DNA from 2 places in the Micromonospora sp. 067-2 genome. Region 2 is predicted to be linked to the other one. Evidence: riboswitches for the same ligand, from Rfam matches in the RefSeq annotation. Region 2 holds a riboswitch; the other holds the start of a gene.
The links. Region 2 has a riboswitch for thiamine pyrophosphate ahead of ACLJN9_RS12335 (ECF transporter S component). Riboswitches for the same ligand answer to the same signal wherever they lie in the genome.
Positions count from the first base shown of each region.

Region 1: linked by a shared signal. The riboswitch ahead of thiE (thiamine phosphate synthase) and the one ahead of ACLJN9_RS12335 (ECF transporter S component) in region 2 are both predicted to bind thiamine pyrophosphate.

Region 1 is NZ_JAJPWB010000015.1:15,315-26,894, reverse strand. Features, by position in the region: gene ACLJN9_RS29820 (DNA-directed RNA polymerase subunit alpha) at 1-806, shown strand, start outside; gene rplQ (50S ribosomal protein L17) at 841-1,398, shown strand; gene truA (tRNA pseudouridine(38-40) synthase TruA) at 1,465-2,295, shown strand; gene ACLJN9_RS29805 (hypothetical protein) at 2,322-3,353, opposite strand; gene ACLJN9_RS29800 (class I SAM-dependent methyltransferase) at 3,456-4,061, shown strand; gene ACLJN9_RS29795 (ABC-F family ATP-binding cassette domain-containing protein) at 4,102-5,781, shown strand; gene ACLJN9_RS29790 (aldo/keto reductase) at 5,825-6,787, shown strand; TPP riboswitch at 7,283-7,391, shown strand; gene thiE (thiamine phosphate synthase) at 7,386-8,012, shown strand; gene thiO (glycine oxidase ThiO) at 8,006-9,172, shown strand; gene thiS (sulfur carrier protein ThiS) at 9,163-9,363, shown strand; gene ACLJN9_RS29770 (thiazole synthase) at 9,360-10,139, shown strand; gene ACLJN9_RS29765 (thiamine phosphate synthase) at 10,277-10,879, shown strand; gene thiD (bifunctional hydroxymethylpyrimidine kinase/phosphomethylpyrimidine kinase) at 10,876-11,580, shown strand, end outside.
Region 2 is NZ_JAJPWB010000004.1:547,058-558,637, forward strand. Features, by position in the region: gene ACLJN9_RS12305 (hypothetical protein) at 1-28, shown strand, start outside; gene ACLJN9_RS12310 (acyl-CoA dehydrogenase family protein) at 234-2,240, opposite strand; gene ACLJN9_RS12315 (DUF6328 family protein) at 2,360-2,863, opposite strand; gene ACLJN9_RS12320 (sugar isomerase domain-containing protein) at 3,015-3,764, opposite strand; gene ACLJN9_RS12325 (aminoglycoside N(3)-acetyltransferase) at 3,761-4,567, opposite strand; gene ACLJN9_RS12330 (alpha/beta fold hydrolase) at 4,594-5,424, opposite strand; TPP riboswitch at 5,531-5,635, shown strand; gene ACLJN9_RS12335 (ECF transporter S component) at 5,714-6,304, shown strand; gene ACLJN9_RS12340 (ABC transporter ATP-binding protein) at 6,449-7,882, shown strand; gene ACLJN9_RS12345 (energy-coupling factor transporter transmembrane component T family protein) at 7,879-8,679, shown strand; gene ACLJN9_RS12350 (hypothetical protein) at 8,847-9,416, opposite strand; gene ACLJN9_RS12355 (MTH1187 family thiamine-binding protein) at 9,706-10,002, shown strand; gene gndA (NADP-dependent phosphogluconate dehydrogenase) at 10,123-11,565, shown strand.

The DNA.
Region 1 (11,580 bases), on a different contig from region 2:
TGGTCGAGCTCGTCATGAACATCAAGGAGCTGTGCGTCAGCTCCGAGCACGACGAGCCGGTCAGCATGTACCTGCGCAAGCAGGGCCCGGGCGACGTGACCGCGGGTGACATCCAGCCCCCGGCCGGCGTCTCGGTGCACAACCCGGACCTCAAGCTCGCCACCCTGAACGGCAAGGGCCGGCTCGACATGGAGCTGACCGTCGAGCGGGGCCGGGGCTACGTGACGGCGGCGCAGAACAAGCAGTCCGGCGCCGAGATCGGCCGCATCCCGGTCGACTCGATCTACTCGCCGGTGCTCAAGGTGACCTACCGCGTCGAGGCGACCCGCGTCGAGCAGCGCACCGACTTCGACCGGCTGATCATCGACGTCGAGACCAAGCCCTCGATGGGCCCGCGTACGGCGCTGGCCTCCGCCGGCTCGACGCTGGTCGAGCTGTTCGGGCTGGCCCGGGAGCTGGACGAGACCGCCGAGGGTATCGACATCGGGCCGTCCCCGCAGGACGCCCAGCTGGCGGCGGACCTCGCCCTGCCGATCGAGGAGCTGGACCTCACCGTCCGCTCCTACAACTGCCTCAAGCGCGAGGGCATCAACACCGTTGGTGAGCTCATCGGGCGTACCGAGGCCGACCTCCTCGACATCCGTAACTTCGGTCAGAAGTCGATCGACGAGGTCAAGATGAAGCTCGCCGGGATGGGTCTGGGGCTGAAGGATTCGGCCCCGAACTTCGACCCGGCGCACGTCGTGGACACCTTCGGCGAGGCCGACTACGACACCGAGGACTACCGCGAGACCGAGCAGCTCTAGTCCGCGCTGCCGCCACAACTGAGGAGCACCAAAAATGCCCACGCCCACCAAGGGCCCCCGCCTCGGCGGCAGCCCCTCGCACGAGCGGCTGATGCTGGCCAACCTGGCCACTGCGCTGTTCCAGCACGGCAAGATCCAGACCACCGAGACGAAGGCCCGACGGCTGCGTCCGCTGGCCGAGCAGCTCATCACCAAGGCCAAGCGCGGTGACCTCGCCTCGCGGCGGCGGGTGCTGGGCGTCGTCAAGGACAAGGACGTGGTCTACGCCCTGTTCGACCAGATCGCGCCGCGGTACTCCAACCGGCCCGGCGGCTACACCCGGATCGTCAAGACCGGTCCGCGCAAGGGTGACAACGCGCCGATGGCGATCATCGAGCTGGTCGAGGAGCTTCAGGTCGCCGAGCCCAAGGTGAACAAGAAGACCGCCGGCCGTAAGGCCGCGCAGCAGGACAAGGTCGAGGCGCTCGCCCCGGCCGAGGAGACCCCGAAGTCGGCCCCGGCCGACCAGGACTCCGAGGCGCCGGTGTCGGCGTCCGGTGACACCGACGCCGCCCGCGAGGACAGCGACGAGGCCACCGAGAACAAGGCCTGATCAAGGGCACCGTCGGGCCCGGCACCCCACAGGGGTGTCGGGCCCGACCCATGACTGGAGGTACGTGTGGACGAGCGGATCCGGCTGCGGCTGGATGTCTCGTATGACGGCACCGGCTTCTCCGGCTGGGCCGCCCAGCCGACCCGGCGCACGGTCGCCGGGGTGCTCGTCGAGACACTGGACCTGGTGCTCGGCGCCGGCACGGCGACCGGGTTGACCGTGGCCGGGCGGACCGACGCGGGGGTGCACGCCACCGGGCAGGTCTGCCATCTGGACCTGCCCGTCGACGTGTGGCGGCAGCACGAGGAGCGGCTGCTGCGCCGGCTGGCCCGGCTGCTCCCCACCGACGTGCGGGTACGGGCGATGACCGGGATGCCGCCCGACTTCGACGCCCGGTTCTCGGCCACCTTCCGCCGCTACGAGTACCGGGTCACCGACGCGCCGTTCGGCGCCGAGCCGCTGCGCCGGCACGAGGTGCTGGCCTGGCCGAGGCCGCTGGATCCGGGCGCGCTGAACGCCGCGGCGGCCGGCCTGGTGGGGGAGCACGACTTCGCCGCGTACTGCCGGCGTAAGGAGCACGCCACCACGCTGCGTGAGGTGACCCGGCTGGACTGGCGCCGCGACCCGGACGGTCTCCTGGTTGCCACCGTGCAGGCGGACGCGTTCTGCCAGGCCATGGTGCGCAGCCTGGTCGGGGCGATGCTGGTTGCCGGGGACGGCCGCCGACCGGTTCAGTGGCCGGGCAGCCTGCTCGCCCGCCGGGAGCGGTCCAGTGAGGTGACCGTCGCCCCCGCGCACGGGCTGACCCTGGTCGAGGTCGGCTATCCGGCCGACCCGGCCGAGTACGCCCGCCGCGCCGATCTCACCCGCAGGCTGCGGGTTCCGGTCGAGGACTGACCGACAGCGCCGGGGACGGGAGGAGGTCAGTTGCCGCTCTGAGGCGCGCTGCTCTCCGTCGGCGCCGCGGTCGGCTGCGTGGCCGTGCCGCCGTCGACCCGCTTCTGCAGGACGCTCCGGCTGAGGTGCAGTTCGATCATGTCGAACAGGATCTCCCGGATCTTGGTATCGCCGGACCTGACGGCTTCCCCGTCCGCGCGGACCACCAGCGCGTACGCCAGGTAGTGGCCACGAACCTGCCAGCCGATCCGTGCCGGGGCGGTGGCCACCACGTCGCTGCCGTCGCCCTCGCTGCCGACCAGGCCCCGGAACCGGCCCTGCCGATCGTCGAGCAGTTGCCGGATCCGATCCCGGACGCGTTCCGCGCTGACCTTGTCGGTGAGGTTGAACAGGCCGGCGGTGACCAGGTGGTCGCCGTCGGGGGTCCGCAGCGTGGCCCGTACCACCTGGTTGCAGCCGAGCCGGACCAGCAGGTCGGCGATCTCGTCGGTGGCGGCGACGGCACAGCTGCCGCTGGAGTGCGTCGTGAGGACCCGGTAGGCCGGCTGCCCGTCGGTGAGCTTCAGCTCCTTGGCGGAGAAGACCTCCTTGGCGGTGAGCGGAGCCTGGTCGGTGTCCCGGGAGTCGAGGTCCTGACGCACGGCCGGCGCGGATGCGGCCGCGTTCGGCTGGTAGGTCGGGGTGGCCTGCGGCTGCGGGTCGCGATCCACCAGCAGTGCGGCGGCGCCGAGGCCGCAGAGCGCGAGCAGCACCAGGACGGCGGCGCCGCCGATCAGCACCTGCCACAGTCGGCCGCCGCCGCGCGCGGTGGGCGGCTCCATCGGCTGTGCGGAGGTGTAGACCTCCGAACGTGGCGCGGCCTGCGGAATAATCGCGCGGGCCGGCGGACGTGGGGACGACGGCAGCGCGATCTGGTTCGGGCGGCGCAGCGATGGCGCGGGGAAGCGTGACGGAGAGGGGCCGGCCGGCGGAGGTGGGCCACTGGGCACTGCCAGGTCGGACCCGGGCTCCGGGTACTCCTCGTAAACGTCCTGATCGGACTCGTACCGATACACCATGTCGCCTAGAGTAGGAGCCATTGTCCCTTTAGGGGGTAATAACGGGAAATGCGTCTCCGGGCCGTGCCGTGGCGTGCCCGGGCCGGTGCGAGAATTGCGGGCATGACCGGCGACCACTACTTCACCGCTCAGCCCGCCAGCGACGCTCCGCCGCGCGAGGTCGAGTTCTCCGTCGCCGACCGCGACTACCGGCTCGTCTCGGCCGGCGGGGTCTTCTCCGCCAGCCGACTCGACCCGGGCACCGCCGTGCTCCTGCGCAAGGCCGAGCTGCCCACCCCCGACACCACCGGTGACGTGCTCGACCTCGGCTGCGGGTTCGGGCCGATCGCCTGCGTGCTGGCCGACGTGGCACCGGTAAGCACCGTCTGGGCGGTCGACGTCAACGCCCGCGCCCGCGAGCTCACCGTCGCCAACGCGGCCCGGGTCGGCGCCGCCGACCGGATGCGGGTGGCCGCACCGGACGACGTGCCGGAGGAGACCCGCTTCGCCCAGCTCTGGTCCAACCCGCCCATCCGGATCGGCAAGGACGGCCTGCACGACCTGCTGCTGCGCTGGCTGCCCCGGCTCGCCCCGGACGGCGTCGGCTGGCTGGTGGTCGCCCGACACCTCGGCGGCGACTCGTTGCACCGCTGGCTCACCGAACAGGGCTGGCAGGTCGAGCGACGCGCCAGCCAGAAGGGCTTCCGGGTGCTGCGGGTCACCCGGTAATTGGATGTCCCCCCGGCTCGCGTTGGGGCAGGATCCCGGCGTGGGATACGTGGATGTGGCGGCGGTCGGGCACACCCTGCCCGACGGTCGGGAACTGTTCGCCGACGTGTCGTTCCGGGTCGGAGAGGGCAGCAAGGTCGCCCTGGTGGGCCCCAACGGCGCGGGCAAGACGACGCTGCTGCGGATGGTCGCCGGCGACCTGCCGGTGCGTACCGGCGCCGTCGCCCGGGCCGGCGGCCTGGGGGTGATGCGCCAGTTCATCGGCATGATCGGCGACGACTCGACGCTGGCCGACCTCGCGCTGTCACTGGCGCCACCGTCGCTGCGGGAGGCCGGCCGCCGGCTCGCCGAGACCGAGGCGGCCATGCGGTCGGCCGAGGTCCGCGGCAAGTACAGCACCGCCGCCGGCAAGGCCCAGCTGGCGTACGCCGACGCGCTGGGCGCCTGGGGCGAGGCCGGCGGGTACGACGCCGAGGTGCTCTTCGACACGGTCGCCACCATCGTGCTCGACCAGCCCTGGGACGGTGTCCGGGACCGGCCGGTCCGCACCCTCTCCGGCGGGCAGCAGAAGCGCTTCGCGCTGGAACTGCTGCTGCGCGGCCCCGACGAGGTGCTGCTCCTGGACGAGCCGGACAACTTCCTCGACGTGCCCGGCAAACGTTGGCTGGAGGCGCGGCTGCGGGAGTCGACCAAGTCGGTGCTCTACGTCTCGCACGACCGCGAGCTGCTGGCCCAGACCGCCGACCGGGTCGTCGCCGTGGAGGGCGGCAGCGCCTGGGTGCACCCGGGTGGCTTCGCCAGCTGGTACGAGGCTCGGGTGGCGAGGCACGCCCGCCTCGACGAGCTGCGCCGGCGCTGGGACGAGGAGCACCAGAAACTTCGCGATCTCGTGCTGATGTACAAGCAGAAGGCCGCGTACAACGATGGGCTGGCCTCGCGCTACCAGGCCGCGCAGACCCGGCTGCGCAAGTTCGAGGAGGCCGGGCCTCCACCCGTACCGCCGAAGGACCAGGACATCCGGATGCGGCTGACCGGCGGGCGGACCGGCAAGCGCGCGGTGATCTGCGACAAGCTGGAGCTCGACGGCCTGACCTACCCCTTCGACCTGGAGATCTGGTACGGCGACCGGGTGGCGGTGCTCGGCGCCAACGGCACCGGCAAGTCGCACTTCCTGCGGCTGCTGGCCCGCGGCGGCACCGACCCCGACCCGGCGAACGGGCCGGTCGACGGCGCGGGCGCGCTCGCGCCGGTGGCGCACGACGGCTCGGCCCGACTCGGTGCCCGCGTCCGCCCAGGGCACTTCTCCCAGACCCACGACCGGCCCGAGCTGATGTCGAAGACGCTCGTCGAGATCCTCTGGCGGGGCGACGAGCACCGGACCGGGATGGACCGGCACGCGGCGATGGGGGTGCTCAGCCGCTACGAGCTGGCCGGGCAGGGCGACCAACGCTTCGGCACGCTCTCCGGCGGGCAGCAGGCCCGGTTCCTGGTGCTGCTGCTGGAGCTGTCCGGGGCGACCCTGTTGCTGCTCGACGAGCCCACCGACAACCTCGACCTGGCCAGCGCCGAGGCGTTGGAGACGGGCCTGAACGCGTTCGAGGGCACGGTGATCGCCGTCACCCACGACCGGTGGTTCACCCGCACCTTCGACCGGTTCGTGCTGTTCGGAGGGGACAGCGAGGTGGTGGAGACCCCGGAGCCGGTCTGGGACGTGGGCTGACCCCGCACCGGTCCGGGGTCCTGGTGCGTCCGGCCGGCATAGGGTGGATCTCGTGACTGAGATGACCTATCGCCGGCTGGGCGACTCCGGGCTCGTGGTGTCCGTGGTCGGCATCGGCTGCAACAACTTCGGCCGCAAGCTCGACGTCGACGGCACCCGCGCGGTGGTGGACGCCGCCCTGGACGCCGGGATCACCCTGTTCGACACCGCCGACATCTACGGCGAGCCGCAGGGCGGTTCCGAGGAACTGCTCGGGCAGGCGCTCAAGGGCCGCCGGGACGACGTGGTGGTGGCCACCAAGTTCGGCATGGACATGAACGGGGCAAACGGTCCGGACTTCGGTGCCCGGGGCTCGCGGCGCTACATCGCCCGCGCGGTCGAGGCGTCGCTGCGCCGGCTCGGCACCGACCACATCGACCTCTACCAGATGCACGAGCCCGACCCGGGCACCCCGATCGACGAGACGCTCGCCGCCCTGGACGACCTGGTCCGCGACGGCAAGGTGCGCTACCTGGGCAACTCCAACTTCGCCGGCTGGCAGATCGCCGACGCGGACTGGGTCGCCTCGTCCAACGGTCGGGCCCGCTTCATCTCCGCGCAGAACCACTACTCGTTGCTGGAGCGGTCCGTCGAGACCGAGGTGATCCCGGCCTGCGAGCGGTTCGGGCTCGGCATGCTGCCGTTCTTCCCGCTCGCCAACGGCCTGCTCACCGGCAAGTACAAGCGTGACGGGCAGCCGCCCGCCGGCAGCCGGCTCTCCGGCGGTGGCCGGTACGCGGAACGGCTCGCCGCGGCCGACTGGGACACCATCGAGGCGATCGAGGCGTACGCGGCCGAGCGGGGGCTGAGCGTGCTCCAGGTGGCGATCGGCGGGCTGGCCGCCCAACCGGCGGTGACCTCGGTGATCGCCGGCGCCACCACGCCCGAGCAGGTGCACGCCAACGCCGCAGCCGGCACCTGGGAGCCCACCGACGACGACCTGGCCGCACTACGCGCCATCCTCTGACCCGCCACCCCGCCCGGCTCGTGCCGGCGCGGGTGGCGTGGCGCGGTGACGGGTGGAACAACAGGTACGTCCGGACGGGGTCATGACAGCCGTGGTGTTCCACGCGTGGCGCGATGCTGCCGGCGTCGCGGTTCGCGCGGCGGCCGCCGGGGGGCGGCGGGTGCGGTGGCGGCGTGTCGGGTGGAACAGGGCGGCTGTCACGGGCGCGGTTGGACGCGCCTGGCGTTCCACGTCGTGCTGCGCCGTCGGCGGGGGCAGTCCCGCGTCGAGCAGTAGTAGCCGCAGGCGGGTCTCCATCGGCGACTCACTGAGCGCCTCGGCTGCCGAGGAAGGGCAAGAGGCCCACCTGTCGTGGGATCCGGGCCGGGACGGCATCAGGACAGCATCGCGTGATGGCATGGTCACCCGCTGCCCCGGCTGTCGAGTTCGGACGTTCGTCGGAAAAACGGTGTCCCCGCCCTTGGCGGATCCGGGAAAGCGTCGTACGGTGGCACGCAAGTAACCCACGGGAGCCCGGTGTACCGGGCTGAGAGGGGGGCTGAAGCCCCCGACCGTTGAACCTGATCCGGGTAATGCCGGCGCAGGGAGGAGAGTTGCCGTGCCGTCCCTTGGACGACTGCATCTGATCACCGACACCCGACCCGGGCGGGATCCGCTCAGCGTGGTGCGGGCCGCCCTCACGGCGGCCGGCGCGGACCTGGTGGTGCAGGTCCGGGTCGAGGACTCCGCCACCGATCTCGAGGCGTACGACCTGGCTCGCCGGGTGCTGGCGCTCTGCACGCCGTACGGGGCGAGCTGCCTGGTCAACGACCGGCTGCACGTGGCGTTGGCGGTGGGCGCGGCCGGCGGGCACGTCGGCGCCGACGACCTGCCCGTCGCCGCCGCCCGCCGGGTGCTCGGCCCCACCGGCGTGCTGGGAGCCACCGCCCGCGCGCCGGGGACGGCGGTCGAGGCGGTCGCCGCCGGAGCCAGCTACCTGGGCGTCGGGCCGTGCCACGCCACCAGCACCAAGGTCGGGCTACCCGACCCGATCGGTCCGGCGGGGGTACGCGCCGTCAGCGGTGCCGTCGACGTGCCGGTCATCGCGATCGGCGGGGTGACCGCCGCCCGGGTACCGGCGCTGCGCGACGCCGGCGCGTACGGAGTGGCGGTCGTCGGCGCCGTCTCCGCCGCCGCCGACCCGGCCCGGGTCACCGCGGAACTGCTGAGGGCGCTGACGTGCTGACCGGCCGGTCCGCGTCGACGCCATCCGACGAAGGGGCCCGGCCGGATGTGGCGGTGGTGGGTGCGGGGCCGATCGGGCTCGCGGTCGCCTGGCGCTGCGCCGCCCGCGGGCTGCGAGTGGTCGTGCACGATCCGGCCTCCGGCTCCGGCGCTTCGGCAGTGGCCGCCGGCATGCTCTCCCCGGTCGCCGAGGCGTACTTCGGTGAACGGCAGCTCACCGGGTTGCTGCTGGCGTCCGCCGCCCGCTGGCCGGCGTTCGCCGCGGAGTTGACCGAGGCGACCGGCGCCGAGCTCGGCTACCGGACCGAGGGCACCCTGATGGTCGGGCTGACCGGCGACGACCTGGCCGAGGCGCGCCGACTCTGGGCGTACCAACAGGGTCTGGGGCTGCCGGTGACCCCGCTGCGCCCCACCGAGCTGCGCGACCGCGAGCCGGCGCTCGCCCCCCGGGTGCGCGGTGGGGCGCTCGCCCCCACCGACCACCAGGTCGACCCCCGCCTGCTGGTGCCGGCGCTGCGCACGGCCGCCCGGCGGGCCGGCGCGGTGCTCGTGCCGCAGCCGGTCCGGCATCTGGGCGAGGTCGACGCCCGGGTCACCGTGGTCGCCGCCGGCTGCGGCGCCGCGGTCCTCACCGGTCTGCCGGTGCGGCCCGTGAAGGGCCAGATCCTCCGGCTGCGCGCGCCCGGCGGCGTCGCGCCGGGCTTCCGGCACGTGATCCGGGGGTACGCCGACGGCGAGTCCGTCTATCTGGTGCCCCGGTCTGACGGGGAGGTGGTGCTCGGCGCGACGGTCGAGGAACGGTCCGACACCACGGTCACCGCCGGCGCGGTCCTGCGCCTGCTCCGGGCCGGGGTCGACCTGCTTCCCGAGCTGGCCGAGTACGACCTGGTGGAGGCGGTTGCCGGCCTGCGCCCGGGCACCCCCGACAACGCGCCCATCCTCGGGCCGCTGCCCGGCCGACCGGACGTGCTGGCCGCCACGGGTCACCACCGGCACGGCATCGTGCTCACCCCGGTCACCGCCGACCTGATCGCCAACCTGGTGACCACAGGCGTGCCCGACCCGCTGCTCGCCCCCTTCGGCCCCGAACGATTCGGCGGTGCGGGCTCGGCCGGGGTGGACGGGCCTGGACGGACGACGGAGGAGGACCGATGGAGCTGACGGTGAACGGAGCCGGGCGCACTGTCCCGGGTGGCGCGTCGGTGGCCGACCTGGTCCGCGACATCGCCCCTCAGCAGCGCGGGGTGGCGGTCGCGGTCAACGGCGAGGTGGTGCCCAGAACCGGCTGGCCGGCCGCGCTGCTGCGCGACGGTGACCGGGTCGAGGTGCTCACCGCCGCCCAGGGCGGGTGAGCGGGGTGCCGTTGCACCTGGGCGGTGAGACGTTCACCTCGCGGCTGATCCTCGGCACCGGCGGTGCCGCGAACCTGCACGTGCTGGAGAAGGCGATCCGGGCGTCCGGCACCGAGCTGGTGACCCTGGCGCTGCGTCGGGTCGACACCGCCCCGGGCTCCGCCGGTGGGCTGCTCGAGCTGCTCGACCGGTGTGGCGTACGCCTGCTGCCGAACACCGCCGGCTGCCACACCGCGGCCGAGGCGGTGAAGGTGGCCCGGCTGGCCAGGGACGCGTTCGACACCGACTGGATCAAGTTGGAGGTGATCGGCGACGAGCGGACGCTGCTGCCCGACGGGGTGGAGCTGCTCCGCGCCGCCGAGGAACTGGTCGCCGACGGTTTCACCGTGCTGCCGTACACCAGTGACGACCCCGTGCTCGCCCGTCGGCTTGCGGACGTGGGCTGCGCCGCCGTGATGCCGGCCGGCGCGCCGATCGGCTCGGGACTCGGCATCGGCAACCCGCACCACATCCGGCTGATCCGGCAGGGCGTGGACGTGCCGGTCATCCTCGACGCAGGCATCGGCACCGCGTCCGACGCGGCGCTGGCCATGGAGCTGGGGTGCGACGCGGTGTTGCTGGCCAGCGCGGTCACCCGGGCCGCCGACCCGGTGGCGATGGCCACGGCGATGCGGTACGCCGTCGAAGCCGGCCGTCTGGCGTACGGCGCGGGCCGGATCACCCGCCGCTTCCACGCCCTCCCGTCCACCTCCGACGACGGAAGGCCCGACCTGTGACGTCCTCGGCGGCGTTGCCCGGGGCACCGGCCCGCGCTCCGGCAGATCGTGGGGGCGAACAGCCCGCAGAGGGGCTGTTTCCCTCCACGATCTCCGCGGATCCCGAGGCGGAGACGGAGCTGGAGACGACGGGGTCCGTGCCGTGGGGAGTCGTCCTGTTGACGGATCGGCAGGTGGCGCGAGGGCCGCTCGACCGGGTCGTCGCGGCGGCTGTGGCCGGGGGAGTGCGATGGGTGGTGCTGCGGGAGAAGGACCTGCCCCGCGCCGAGCGTGTCGCCCTCGCCGCCGACCTGCGCGGGATCCTCGCCGACGTCGGCGGGACGCTGATCGTGGCGGGCCCCGACCCGCTCGACGGCGCGGCCGTCCACCTGGCCGCCGCTGGCCCGTACCCGCCGCCGACCCACCCGCTGGTCGGCCGCTCCTGTCACGACCAGACGGAGTTGCACCGCCTCACCACCGAGCACTACGCCACCCTCTCCCCGGTCTACCCCACGAGGACCAAGCCCGGCTACGGCCCACCCCTCGGACCGAACGGGCTGCACAGGCTGATCGAGGTCAGCACCGTGCCGACCCTCGCGCTGGGCGGCATCGAGACACCGGAACACGTGACCGCCTGCGTCGAGGCCGGAGCCACCGGAGTGGCAGTGCTGGGCGCGCTCATGCGGGCCGAGAACCCGATCGAGACAGCAGCGACGTTGACCAGGGCCTTCCACATCGCGACCACCGAGGGGGAGACGTGACACCGAACACCGTGCTCACCATTGCCGGCTCCGATTCGGGCGGTGGCGCGGGCATCCAGGCCGACCTGAAGGTCTTCGCGGCGCTCGGCGCGTACGGCACCAGCGTCCTCACCGCCGTCACCGCGCAGAACACCCGGGGCGTCGACGCCGTCCTGCCGCTGCCCCCGCGCACGGTCGTCGAACAGCTGGACAGCGTGCTCGCCGACTTCACGGTCCGCGCGGTCAAGACGGGAATGCTCGGCACCCCCGCCGTCGCCGACGCCGTGGCCGAGGCCGCGCGGGACGGCCGGCTGCCCCAGCTCGTCGTCGACCCGGTGCTCGTCGCCACCAGCGGGCACCGGCTCGGCGTGGTCGGCGCGGTCGAGCGGCTGCTTCCGTACGCCAGGGTGGCGACGCCGAACTGCGCGGAGGCCGCGGCCATCACCGGACGCCCGGTGGACGACCTGGCGGGGATGGTCGCCGCCGCCGAGGCCCTCGCGGCCGGCGGCCCGGAGCACGTGGTGGTCACCGGCGGCGACCTGGACTCCGGAGAGGCGGTCGACGTCCTGCACGGCGGCGGCGTCACCACCCTGTTGCGCGCACCGCGGGTGGACACGCGGCACACCCACGGCACCGGGTGCTCGTTCTCCGCGGCGATCGCCGTGCGGCTCGCCCTGGGCGATCCGGTGCCGGTGGCGGTCGGGGCCGCCAAGGAGTACGTG
Region 2 (11,580 bases):
CATCCTGGCCTGGGCGGTCGCGCGCTGACCTGCGCCGCGCCCCGCCCGTGATCGCGCTCGATCCTGGTTGTGGCGGCATCGCGCACCCGTGATCGCGCTCGATCCTGGTTGTAGCGGCGTCGCGCACCCGTGATCGCGCTCGATCCTGGTTGTAGCGGCATCGCGCACTGACGGAGGGCACTACTTCCAGGATCGAGCGCGATCTTCCGGGTGCGGCCTGCTCGGGGCGCGGCCTACCGCCTCGGCGGGATGCGGCGCCGGACGTCCTCGGCGGTGGACGGGCCGGGCGACCAGGGGGCGACCCAGGGCAGCTCGTCGGACGGGGTGATGACGCCCTCCTCCAGGCCGGCGTAGCGGCCGGCGAGGATCCGTTTCGCGGCGGCGGTGTCGACCGAGTCGGTGTTGTCCCAGAGTGCGCCGAAGAGCGCGTCCACCCGCACCCGGGCCTGCCGGCAGAACAGGTCGGCCAGCTCGATGTTCTCCGGACGGCTGGCCCGTTCGGCGGTGGCCCGGACGCACACCGCCGACATCGCGAACAACTCGGCGCCGATGTCCACCACACGGCCGAGGAACGCCTGTTTGCGCTCCATCTTTCCCTGCCAGCGGGACATCGCGTAGAACGTCGACCGGGCCAGCTTGCGTGACGACCGCTCCACCTGCCGCAGGTGTACTGCCAGCGGCCCGTACTCGGCGTACGCCGAAGGGCTCTGACCTCGACCGACGGCCAGGGTGGGTAGCCACTTCGCGTAGAACGCACCGGCGCGGGCGCCGGCGCGGGCCTTGCGGCCGAGCCCCGCCTCCGGGTCGATGATGTCGCCGGCGACCGACAGGTGGGCGTCGACCGCCTCCCGGGCGATCAGCAGATGCATGATCTCGGTGGAGCCCTCGAAGATCCGGTTGATCCGCAGGTCGCGCAGCATCTGCTCGACGGCGGCGGGGCGTTCGCCGCGGGCGGCCAACGAGTCGGCCGTCTCGTAGCCGCGCCCACCCCGGATCTGGATCAGCTCGTCGGCGATCTTCCAGGCCATCTCGCTGGCGTACAGCTTGACCAGCGCCGCCTCGATCCGGATGTCGTTGCGGTCGTCGTCGGCGACCAGGCAGCACAGGTCGAGCATGGTCTCCATGCCGTACGTGGTGGCGGCGATGAAGGACAGCTTCTGGGCGACCGCCTCGTGCTCACCGACCGGCCGGCCCCACTGCACCCGGTCGGCGGCCCAACCGCGGGCCACGTTCAGCGCCCACTTACCGGCGCCCACGCACATCGCCGGCAGCGAGAGCCGGCCGGTGTTTAGCGTGGTCAGAGCGATCTTGAGCCCCTTGCCCTCACCGCCGATGACGTTCTCGGCGGGCACGAACACGTCGTGGAACCGGGTGAGGCTGTTCTCCAGGCCGCGCAGGCCGATGAACTCGTTGCGCCGCTCGACGGTGATGCCCGCGCTGTCGCCCTCCACCACGAACGCCGTGATGCCGCCGCGCCGTCCCTCGGCGGCCGGCACCCGGGCCATCACCACCAGCAGGGTGGCCACGATGCCGTTGGTTGCCCAGAGCTTCACGCCGTTGAGCCGGTAACCGGTGCCGTCCTCGGTCGGCTCGGCGATGGTCCCCAGCCGGGCCGGGTCGGAGCCGACATCCGGCTCGGTGAGCAGGAACGCGGAGACCTCACCGGCGGCGAGCCGGGGCAGGAAGCGCTGCTTCTGCTCGGCGGTGCCGAACATCTTCAGCGGCTGCGGCACCCCGATCGACTGGTGTGCCGAGAGCAGCGCGCCGATGGCCGGGCTGACCGAGCCGGCCAGCATCAGTGCGCGGCAGTAGTGCAGGTTGCTCAGCCCGAGCCCGCCGTACTTCCGGTCGATCTTCATGCCGAACGCGCCGAGGTCGGCCAGCCCCTGGAACACCGAGTCCGGAATGGACGCGTCGCGTTCGATGGCCGCGCCGTCCACCTCGGAGGTGAGGAAGGCACGGAACCGCCCGAGGAACTCGTCGGCGCGGGCCACGTCGTCCGGATCGGGTTGGGGCCACGGGTCGATCAGGTCGAGCCGGAACCGGCCGAGGAACAACTCCTTGCCGAAGCTGGGCCGGTCCCAGGTGGACTCGCGGGCGGCCTCGGCGACCTGCCGGGCCTCCTTCTCGGTGACCTGCCCGGCCTCCGCCGGCAATGGCGCCGCGGCACCGGCCGTGTGAGGGGTGGTCCCGGAATCGGGGCCGTCCGGTGCTGGTCGGCCGTCCTGCGTCGTGGTCACGACTGCCCCCTCGAACCTCGGTGCGGCTGCGTCGGCATACGCCCTCAACGCCACGCTACCCCCGGTTGTTACCCAGGGGTAGCGCTGCGTGAAGATCGGCTTCTGCCCACCCGCCCCGATCAGCGGCCAGTGGTCACGTCCGGGTCGTCGTCCTCGTCGTCGATGTCGTCCTCACCCCAGTTGCGCCTGGCGAACGGCAGGATCATCCAGAACGTGAGGAACCAGAGGCCGGTCAGCGCGCTGAGCACGAAGGCGATCGGCCGGTCCAGCACGAAGTCGGTGATCAGCAGCACCGCGCTGACCATGGCGATCAGCATGAAGGCGAGGCCACCGGTGGCCATCCGGTGGGCGAACCGCACCAGCTCCGGCTTGCGCCCCTGCCGAAACAGCGCCCGGTGGAACGCCACCGGCGAGATGATCAATGCGGTGGCGGCGGCCGCGGCGAGCAGCGCGACGATGTAGACATCCCGCTGAAACTCGGTGGTCCGGGTGAAGCCGTTGCTGAACGGCAGGGTGAGCAGGAAGGCGAAGAGGATCTGCACGCCGGTCTGGGCGACCCGCAACTCCTGCAACAGGTCGGCGAAGTTGCGCTGCCAACGCTGCTTCTCGGTCTCCTTCGACACGTGCTACCTCCGGTCAGACGGTACTGCCGGCGGATCCTGACCGCCGGCAGCAACGCCAATGCCCCACCCGGCCGAGCGTGAAACAGGTTCACGACACCTCCCGGACACCGCCAGGTCGCCCGCCGTTCACCCGTAAATGGCGGGGTTGGTGTCAGGAGCCGCGCCGGAGGCGGCCCGCGTACCGGGCCTCCAGCGCCGTGTTGTGCGCGTCGCCGTCCGGGATGTTCGCCGACAGGTAGACCGGCGGCCGCTCCCCCGCCGCCAGCAGCCGGGCCACCACCTCCACGGTGACCTGCTGGGCCAGCAGCGCCGCGGTGATCGAGGAGACCGCACCGACGGCGCCTCCACCGGGCAACGGCAGCGTCGCGTCGCCGTATGGAGCGCCGTTGTCGAGCACCACGTCGGCGAGGTCGGCGAGCTTGCGCCCGGACGGGTGCCGGGAGGTCATCGCGCCGGAGTGCTGTGCGGAGGTGATCGCCACCAGCCCGTGGCCGCGTTCCTTGACCAGCGTGGCGAACTCCACCATCGCGCCGTTGACCCCGGAGTTCGAGGCGAGCACGAACACGTCGGCGGGCCGGACCGGGGCCAGTTCGTAGAGCCGGTGCGCCACCGCCGGGTCCCGCTCCAGCAGAGGACCGAGCCGGTCGGCCGGCTCCCCACCGAGCAGCACCAGGTCGCGCAGGGCGATCCGGTTGGTCGGCACCAGGCCACCGGCCCGGCCGGCGATCTCCATGGCGAGGGCCTCCGAGTGCCCGGTACCGAACGCGTGCACCACGCCGTCGGCAAGGACGGCGTCGGCGACCAGGTCGGCGGCCCGCCCCACCGCCGCCCGCTGGCTGGCCGCCACCCGGCCGATCGTCGCGGTCACCACGGCCAGGTAGTCCTCGGCGCTCACCGTCATGTGTCCTCCGTCGTCCGGCTGCGGGCCAGCCACTGCACGGCGAAGTCGACCGCGGCCCGCTGGCGCATCAACCTGCCCGTCCCTGCGCCGACCGGTCCGACACGGACCGCCCCGGTGGCCTCCAGGTCCAGGCCCAACACGCCGAAGTCGGTCTCGTCGAGCCGTACCTCCTGCCACCACACCCACTCGCGGCCGCCGTCGGCGGTGCGCACCGCAGCGCCCACCTGCTCCCGGGGCGGAGCCGACCGGCGGTACTCGGCCAGGTGCAGGGACGTGTTCACGCCGTGGCCCACACCGAGCAGCAGCACGTCGGCGTCCAGCTCGTAGAGCCGGGCCAGTGGCGAGCCCTCACCGAGCATGTCGACCCGGGCGTGGCCGGCCACCACCTGCTCGGCTGCCGGCCCGAGCGCGGCGAACGACACCTGCGGATGCGAGCTGCGCAGCGCTCCGGGCCAGCAGCGGACCGTCTCGGCGAGCACACCCATGTACCGACTCGGTGTGACCGCCGGGTCGAAGCCCGGCATCTCGGCACGGATCAGCGGCCACCAGTCCACCGGCACCGGCGGGTTGCGCCACTGGGCGGGGTCGCTGTTGTCCGGCGTGTGGGTGGGCACCACGATCGTGCCGTCCGGCCCGACAGCGTCCCGCAGCGCGAGCGCCACCGCCTGCGGCCCGCCGCACACGAAGCCCAGCGGACGCAACGCCGCGTGCACCAGCAGCGTCCCGCCGGGGCGTACGCCCAGCAGTCGCAGCTGTGCGGCGAGCGCCCGCCGGGTGCCCGGCGCGCTGGCGTCCGTCGTCACGGTGGCCCCTCCCTGCCCGACGCGGCTCAGGCCGAGCCGGCGACCCGGGCCAGGATCGCCTCGGCCAGCGGGCCTGGCGCGGCGTCCGGGATCCAGTGACTCACCCCGCGCAGCTCGATGAGGCGGTAATCCCCGGTGACGTTCGCGGCGCACGCCTCGGCGGCGGTTCGGCCGATGGCGATGTCGCGGTCGCTCCACACGTACGTGGTGGGTACGGCGACCGGGCCGACGCCGGCCAGGTCGGCGCGGGACATCGCCCGGTACCAGTTCAGTGCGGCGGTGAGGGCTCCCGGCTCGCGCATCGGGTCGGCGTAACGGTTCACCCGCGACGCGTCGCCCACCCCGCCGAGCAGTTTGCGCAGCGCGGTCGCGTTCAACGCCAGCAGCACCTTTTCCGCCTTGTCCGGTTTGCGGAACAGCGCGATGTACGACGAGCGGGCCTTCTGCTGGCCGTCGGTGGCCAGAGCGTGCGCCATGGCCGCCGGATGGGGCACGGACACCGCCGTCAGCGTACGGACCCGCTCGGGGTGCCGGGCGGCCACCGCCCAGGCCACGATGGCGCCCCAGTCGTGGCCGACCAGGTGGACGGCGTCCAAACCCAGTGCGTCGAGTACGGCCACCACGTCGGCGACCAGCTCGGGTATCCGGTAGTCGGCGACCGCCGCCGTTCGGGCGCCCGGCGAGTAGCCCCGCTGGTCCAGCGCGTACGTGCGCAGCCCGGCGGCGTGCAGCACCGGGGCGACCTCGTCCCACTCGCCGGAGTGTTGGGGGAAGCCGTGCAGCAGCAGGACGGGCGCGCCGCCCGACGGACCACCGGTGTGCACCTCGAACGTGAGACCTCGCGCGTCGATCCGCATGATCGTGAGCCTACCCAGCCGCGCGGAGGTCGGGCCGTACGCGGAGGTGACGGTCGCCCTGCTGGGCCGGCACCCCTCGTCGGTGCTAGCGTCAGCGAGACAACTTCATATCCGACAGGGGAGCGCACAGCGCTGAGAGTGCGGGCACGCCCGCAGACCCTCGAACCTGATCTGGGTAATGCCAGCGCAGGGAGTTCGGTCGACCTCCAGCCGCGCCGTGGGTCCGGTGCCACCGGACGCGCGGCGTGCGTCTTCTCCTGGTTCTCTTTCCTGAACTGGGAGCATCGACATGAATCACAGCGACACCAATCGCTGGCGTACCGTCGACATCGTGGTCGCCTCGGTGATCGCCGTCGCCTTCGGCGTCATCTTCTGGGCCTGGGGCCTGGTCTGGAGCGCCACCGAGGGGGCGTTCGCCTTCTTCCCGCCGGCGCAGACCCTGCTCTACGGCGTCTGGCTGATGCCGGCCGTGCTCGGCGGCCTCGTCATCCGCAAGCCCGGCGCAGCGCTCTACTGCGAGACGGTGGCCGCGGTCCTCTCCGCGCTGCTGGGTAGCCAGTGGGCCGGCACGGTGATCCCGCAGGGCATCGTGCAGGGTATCGGCGCCGAGCTGGCCTTCGCCGCCTTCCGGTACCGCTCGTTCCGGCTGCCGACCGCGGTGCTGGCCGGTGCGCTGACCGGCGTGAGCGCCGCCCTGTTCGACTTCTTCGTCTGGAACGCCGACTACGCGCTCGGCGACTACCGGATCCCGTACGCGCTGCTGACCGTCGTCAGCGCCACGGTCATCGCCGGCGTCGGCGGCTGGCTGCTCACCCGCGCCCTGGCCAACACCGGCGTCCTGGACCGCTTCCCGGTAGCCCGCGACCGCGCCCCCATCTGACCCGCGCCGCGCCGCGCCCACCCTCGTTGATCATGAGGTTGGCGGTGGAATGGATCTCTGGAACCCCCGCCAACCTCATGATCGATCGGCGGGGCCGGGGCAGGGAACGGGGCAGGGCAGGGGACGGACGGCTGGGGGTGTGGGGTGAGCGGGGTATCGCTGCGGGGGTTCGGGTGGCGGCACGCCGGGCGGAAACGCTGGGCGGTGCGCGGGGTCGACCTGCGGGTCGAGGCCGGCGAGCGGTTGCTGCTGCTCGGGCCCTCCGGCGCCGGCAAGAGCACCCTGCTCAGTGCCGTGGCCGGGCTGCTGCCCGAGGACTCCGGCGAGCAGGAGGGCACCGTCGAGATCGACGGGCTCGACCCGCGCAAGGGGCGGGAACGGGTCGGCATCGTCTTCCAGGACCCGGAGACCCAGCTGGTGATGGCCCGCTGCGGTGACGACGTCGCGTTCGGGCTGGAGAACCGGGGGGTACCGGCCGGCGAGATCTGGCCCCGGGTGGACGAGGCGCTACGTCGGGTCGGTTTTCCGTACTCCCGGGACCGGAGCACCGCCGCGCTCTCCGGCGGGGAGCAGCAACGTCTCGCGCTGGCCGGCGCGCTGGCGCTGCGCCCCGGCCTGCTGCTGCTCGACGAGCCGACCGCCAACCTGGACCCGGCCGGCGCCGATCTGGTCCGCCGAGCGGTGGCCGGCGCGCTGGACACCGACACCACGCTCATCCTCGTCGAACACCGGGTAGCCGAGGCACTGCCGCTGGTCGACCGCGTCGTCGTCCTGGAGCCCGGCGGCGGGGTCCGCGCGGACGGCCCGCCGCAGGCGGTCTTCGCCAGGCACGGTGCCGCCCTCGCCGCCGAGGGCGTCTGGGTGCCGGGTCACTCCATCGCCCCCCGGCCCGCGACCGCCGCAGCCGGCGACCTGTTGCTCACCGCCGACCGGCTCGGCCTGCCGCCCCGGCTGGGCCCCACCGACCTGGGGGTACGCGCCGGAGAGGCACTCGCGGTACGCGGGCCCAACGGCGCTGGCAAGTCGACCCTGGCACTGCTGCTCGGCGGCCTGCTGCGGCCGCTGGCCGGGCGGGTCACCGCGTCCGCCGAGCTGGCCGGGTCAGATCATCACACTCCCCCGCACCGGTGGCGGGCACCCGCGCTCGCCCGCCGCATCGGTTCGGTCTTCCAGGACCCGGAGCACCAGTTCGTCACCAGCACCGTCTTCGACGAGTTGGCGCTCGGCCCGCGCCGGACCGGCCAACCCGAGACCGCCGTCACGCAGACCGTGACCGGGTTGCTGGACCGGCTACGGCTGGCCCCGCTCGCCGCCGCCAACCCGTACACCCTCTCGGGTGGCGAGGCGCGGCGGCTGAGCGTGGCGACGGCCCTGGCCACCGCGCCCCGTCTGTTGATCTGCGACGAACCCACCTTCGGCCAGGACCGGCGCACCTGGCGGGAGCTGGTCGACCTCTTCGCCGACCTGCGCGACGCCGGACACGGCGTCGTCACGGTCACCCACGACGCGGATTTCGTGGCGGCGCTCGCCGACCGCACCGTCACGCTGTCGCCTACCGACCGGGATGGTCAACGGTGATCAGCATCGAGCCGGTCGCCGCGCCCGGTGCGCCGTTGGCCCGCCGCAACCCGGTGGCGAAGCTCGCCGCCGCGCTGCTGTTCTCGTTCACGCTGCTGGCCACCCTGGACCCGGTGGCGCCGGCCATCGCCATCGCGGTGGAGCTCGCCGTGCTGCCGCTGTTCGGCATTCGCTACCGGGTGCTGGCCCGGCGGGCCTGGCCACTGCTGGCCAGCGCCGCCGGAATCCTGGTCACTCTGGTGCTCTTCGCGGCCGACCGGTCCGGCCGGGTGCTCCTGGACGCGGGACCGGTGCTGGTGACCACCGGGGTGCTGCTCACCGCGCTCGGCCTGGTGCTCCGGGTGCTCGCGGTGGCCCTGCCCGGCGTGATCGTCTTCGCCACCACCGACCCCACCGACCTGGCCGACGCGCTGGTCCAGAACGCGAAGGCACCGGCCCGGTTCGCGATTGGCGCGTTGGCGGCGTTCCGGCTGGTCCCGCTGCTCGGCCAGGAGTGGCAGATGATCAGCATGGCCCGCCGTGCGCGCGGGGTCGACGCCGGGCGCAACCCGGTGGCGAAGCTGCGGCTGTTCACCTCCACGGCGTTCGCGCTGCTGGTCGGCGCGATCCGCCGGGGCACCCGACTGGCGGTGGCAATGGACGCGCGGGGCTTCGACGCGGGCACGCCGCGGACCGTGGCCCGCCGCCAACGATTCACCCGCGCCGACACCCTGCTGATCGCCGGCGCCGCGCTGCTGGCCGCCGGCGCCCTGGCGACAAGCGTCCTCCTCGGCACCTTCCGCCCGCTGATCAGCTGAGTCACCCCCTCACGCCGCCCCTGCGCCATGATCCGCACAACAACAGGGATATTGCTGCCTCGCTGAGCGGTGAGGCAGCCATATCCGTGTTGTTGCTGATCATCGCCCCACGACGCCGGGGCGGCGCGGCGGGCAGCACGGCGCGCGGCGCGGGTGAGGCGGGTTGGTCAGCTGCGGCGGAAGGCGTAGCGGCGGCCTTGGCCAGCTTGTTGACCACGGCCACCGGCTGAGCGGCCTCCGCTGCCCGGTGGGGGCCCGGCCTTCGGTGCCTTCGGTGGCCCGGCCGCCTTCGGCAGGTCCGCCACCGTCGGCGCGTCGACCGCTGCCGGCACGTCGACCAGCGGCACCAACTCACCCGACGCCGCCACCGGCAACGCCCCCTGGTTCGTCGCCACCGGCAACGCCGGCTGGGTCAGCACCGCCGGCAGAGCCGGTTGACGCAGCACCGCCGGCAGAGCCGGTTGGGTCAGCACCGCCGGCAGAGCCGGTTGGGTCAGCACCGCCGGCAGCGCCGGTCGATGCAGCACCGCCGGCAGCGCCGGCTCACCCGACAGCGCCGGCTCACCCGACAGCGCCGGTTCATCCGACAGCGCCGGTTCATCCGACAGCGCCGGCTCGACCGCGAGGGCAGGTGCGGGGCGGGTTGGCGGCGGAGCGTCGCGGCCGGCCGCCGGCTGCGTGCCGGGCGGCGGCGGTGCGGGGGTACAGGACTTCTTCGGTGTGCGCCTGGCGGGCATCCGGGCCTCCTTCGGTGCCGACCGTCACGGCCGGTCCCGCGCTCCGGCGGTCGGTCGGATCGGCTGTTGACCACCGCGGCGCGACGGTCGAATGGGGAAGGGACTGCTCACCGGGTCGGGCACGGCCAGCGCCGCCGAAACGGCGGGTCGGTGATGCGGACGCCCGGGAGCGCACGGACCGCGACGCGGGGCGGCGGGTCGGCTCGGAGAGGGGCGTCAGTTACGCATGCCCGCACGCTATCGGGTCGGCCTACGCCGGCGCAGCCGATTTGCTGGCACCATCGACGCCATGCTGATCGCGTTCTCGGTAACCCCGCTCGGTGTCGGTGAGTCCGTCGGTGACCTGGTTGCCGAGGCGGTGCGGGTGGTGCGCGACTCCGGCCTGCCCAACCGCACCGACGCGATGTTCACCACCATCGAGGGCGAGTGGGACGAGGTGATGGCGGTCGTCAAGCGGGCGGTCGACGTGGTGGCCGCGCAGGCGCCCCGGGTGAGCGTGGTGCTCAAGGCCGACGTCCGGCAGGGAGTGACCGACGCGCTCACCGCGAAGGTGGCGCATGTGGAGGAACGCCTGGCGCAGGGCTGAACGCCACCGGCCGGTTACCGGCTGTCCACGACGCGCCCACACCGCTCCGCACCGAGATACGGTCGCAGCACGGCAGTACGACGGTCGACGGCAGTGCGACGGTGAGAGGTGGCGGCACGGATGGCTGAGCAGGCGAGGGCGCAGATCGGGGTGACCGGGCTGGCGGTGATGGGCCGCAATCTGGCCCGCAACCTGGCCCGCAACGGCTTCACGGTGGCGGTGCACAACCGTTCGCCCGAGCGCACCCGCAGCCTGGTCGCCGAGCACGGCGACGAGGGCGCGTTCGTGCCGGGCGAGTCGATGGCCGACTTCGTGGCGTCTCTGGAACGGCCGCGCGCGGTGATCGTCATGGTGAAGGCGGGTGCGCCCACCGACGCGGTGATCGACGAGCTGGTGCCGCTGCTGGAGGAGGGCGACATCATCGTCGACTGCGGCAACGCCCACTTCGCCGACACCCGCCGCCGGGAGGAGGCGTTGCGCTCGCACGGGTTGCACTTCAGCGGCACCGGCGTCTCCGGTGGTGAGGAGGGCGCGCTGCTCGGGCCGAGCATCATGCCGGGCGGCTCCGTCGAGTCGTACGCCAAGCTCGGGCCGATGTTCGAGAAGATCGCTGCCCACGTCGACGGGGTCTCGTGCTGCACGCACATCGGTCCGGACGGCGCCGGGCACTTCGTCAAGATGGTGCACAACGGCATCGAGTACGCCGACATGCAGCTGATCGCCGAGGCGTACGACCTGCTTCGGGCTGGCCTGGACGCGGAGCCGGCGGAGATCGCGGAGATCTTCCGGGGCTGGAACGGCGGTGAGTTGGAGTCCTTCCTCATCGAGATCACCGCCGACGTCCTCGCGCACACCGACGCGACGACCGGCCGCCCCTTCGTGGACGTGGTGCAGGACCGGGCCGAGCAGAAGGGCACCGGGCGGTGGACCGTGCAGAGCGCACTGGACCTGGGCATCCCGATCACCGGGATCGCCGAGGCCACCTTCGCCCGTTCGCTGTCCGGGCACGTCGACCAGCGTGCGGCCGCCCACCGGGCGTTTCCCGACGCCGGCGAGAAGTGGCAGGTGGCCGACCGGGACGCGTTCATCGAGGACGTCCGCCGCGCGCTGCTCGCCTCCAAGATCGTCGCCTACGCGCAGGGCTTCGACCACATCCGCGCCGGCAGCCAGGAGTACGACTGGGACATCGACCTCGGTGGCACGGCGACCATCTGGCGGGGCGGCTGCATCATCCGGGCCCGCTTCCTGAACCGGATCCGCGAGGCGTACGACGAGCAGCCCGATCTGCCGACGCTGCTGGTGGCGCCGTACTTCGCCGAGGCCGTCGGCGCGGGCGTGCCGAGCTGGCGGCGGGTGGTGGCCGACGCCGTTCGGGCTGGGGTGCCGACGCCGGCGTTCTCGTCGTCGCTGGCGTACTTCGACGCGTTGCGCGCCGAGCGGCTGCCCGCCGCACTGATCCAGGGACTGCGGGACAACTTCGGGGCGCACACCTACCAGCGCGTCGACCGCGAGGGTTCGTTCCACACCACGTGGGCGGCTGACCGCACCGAGTCCCCGGCCTAGGTGCGCGACGCGGCG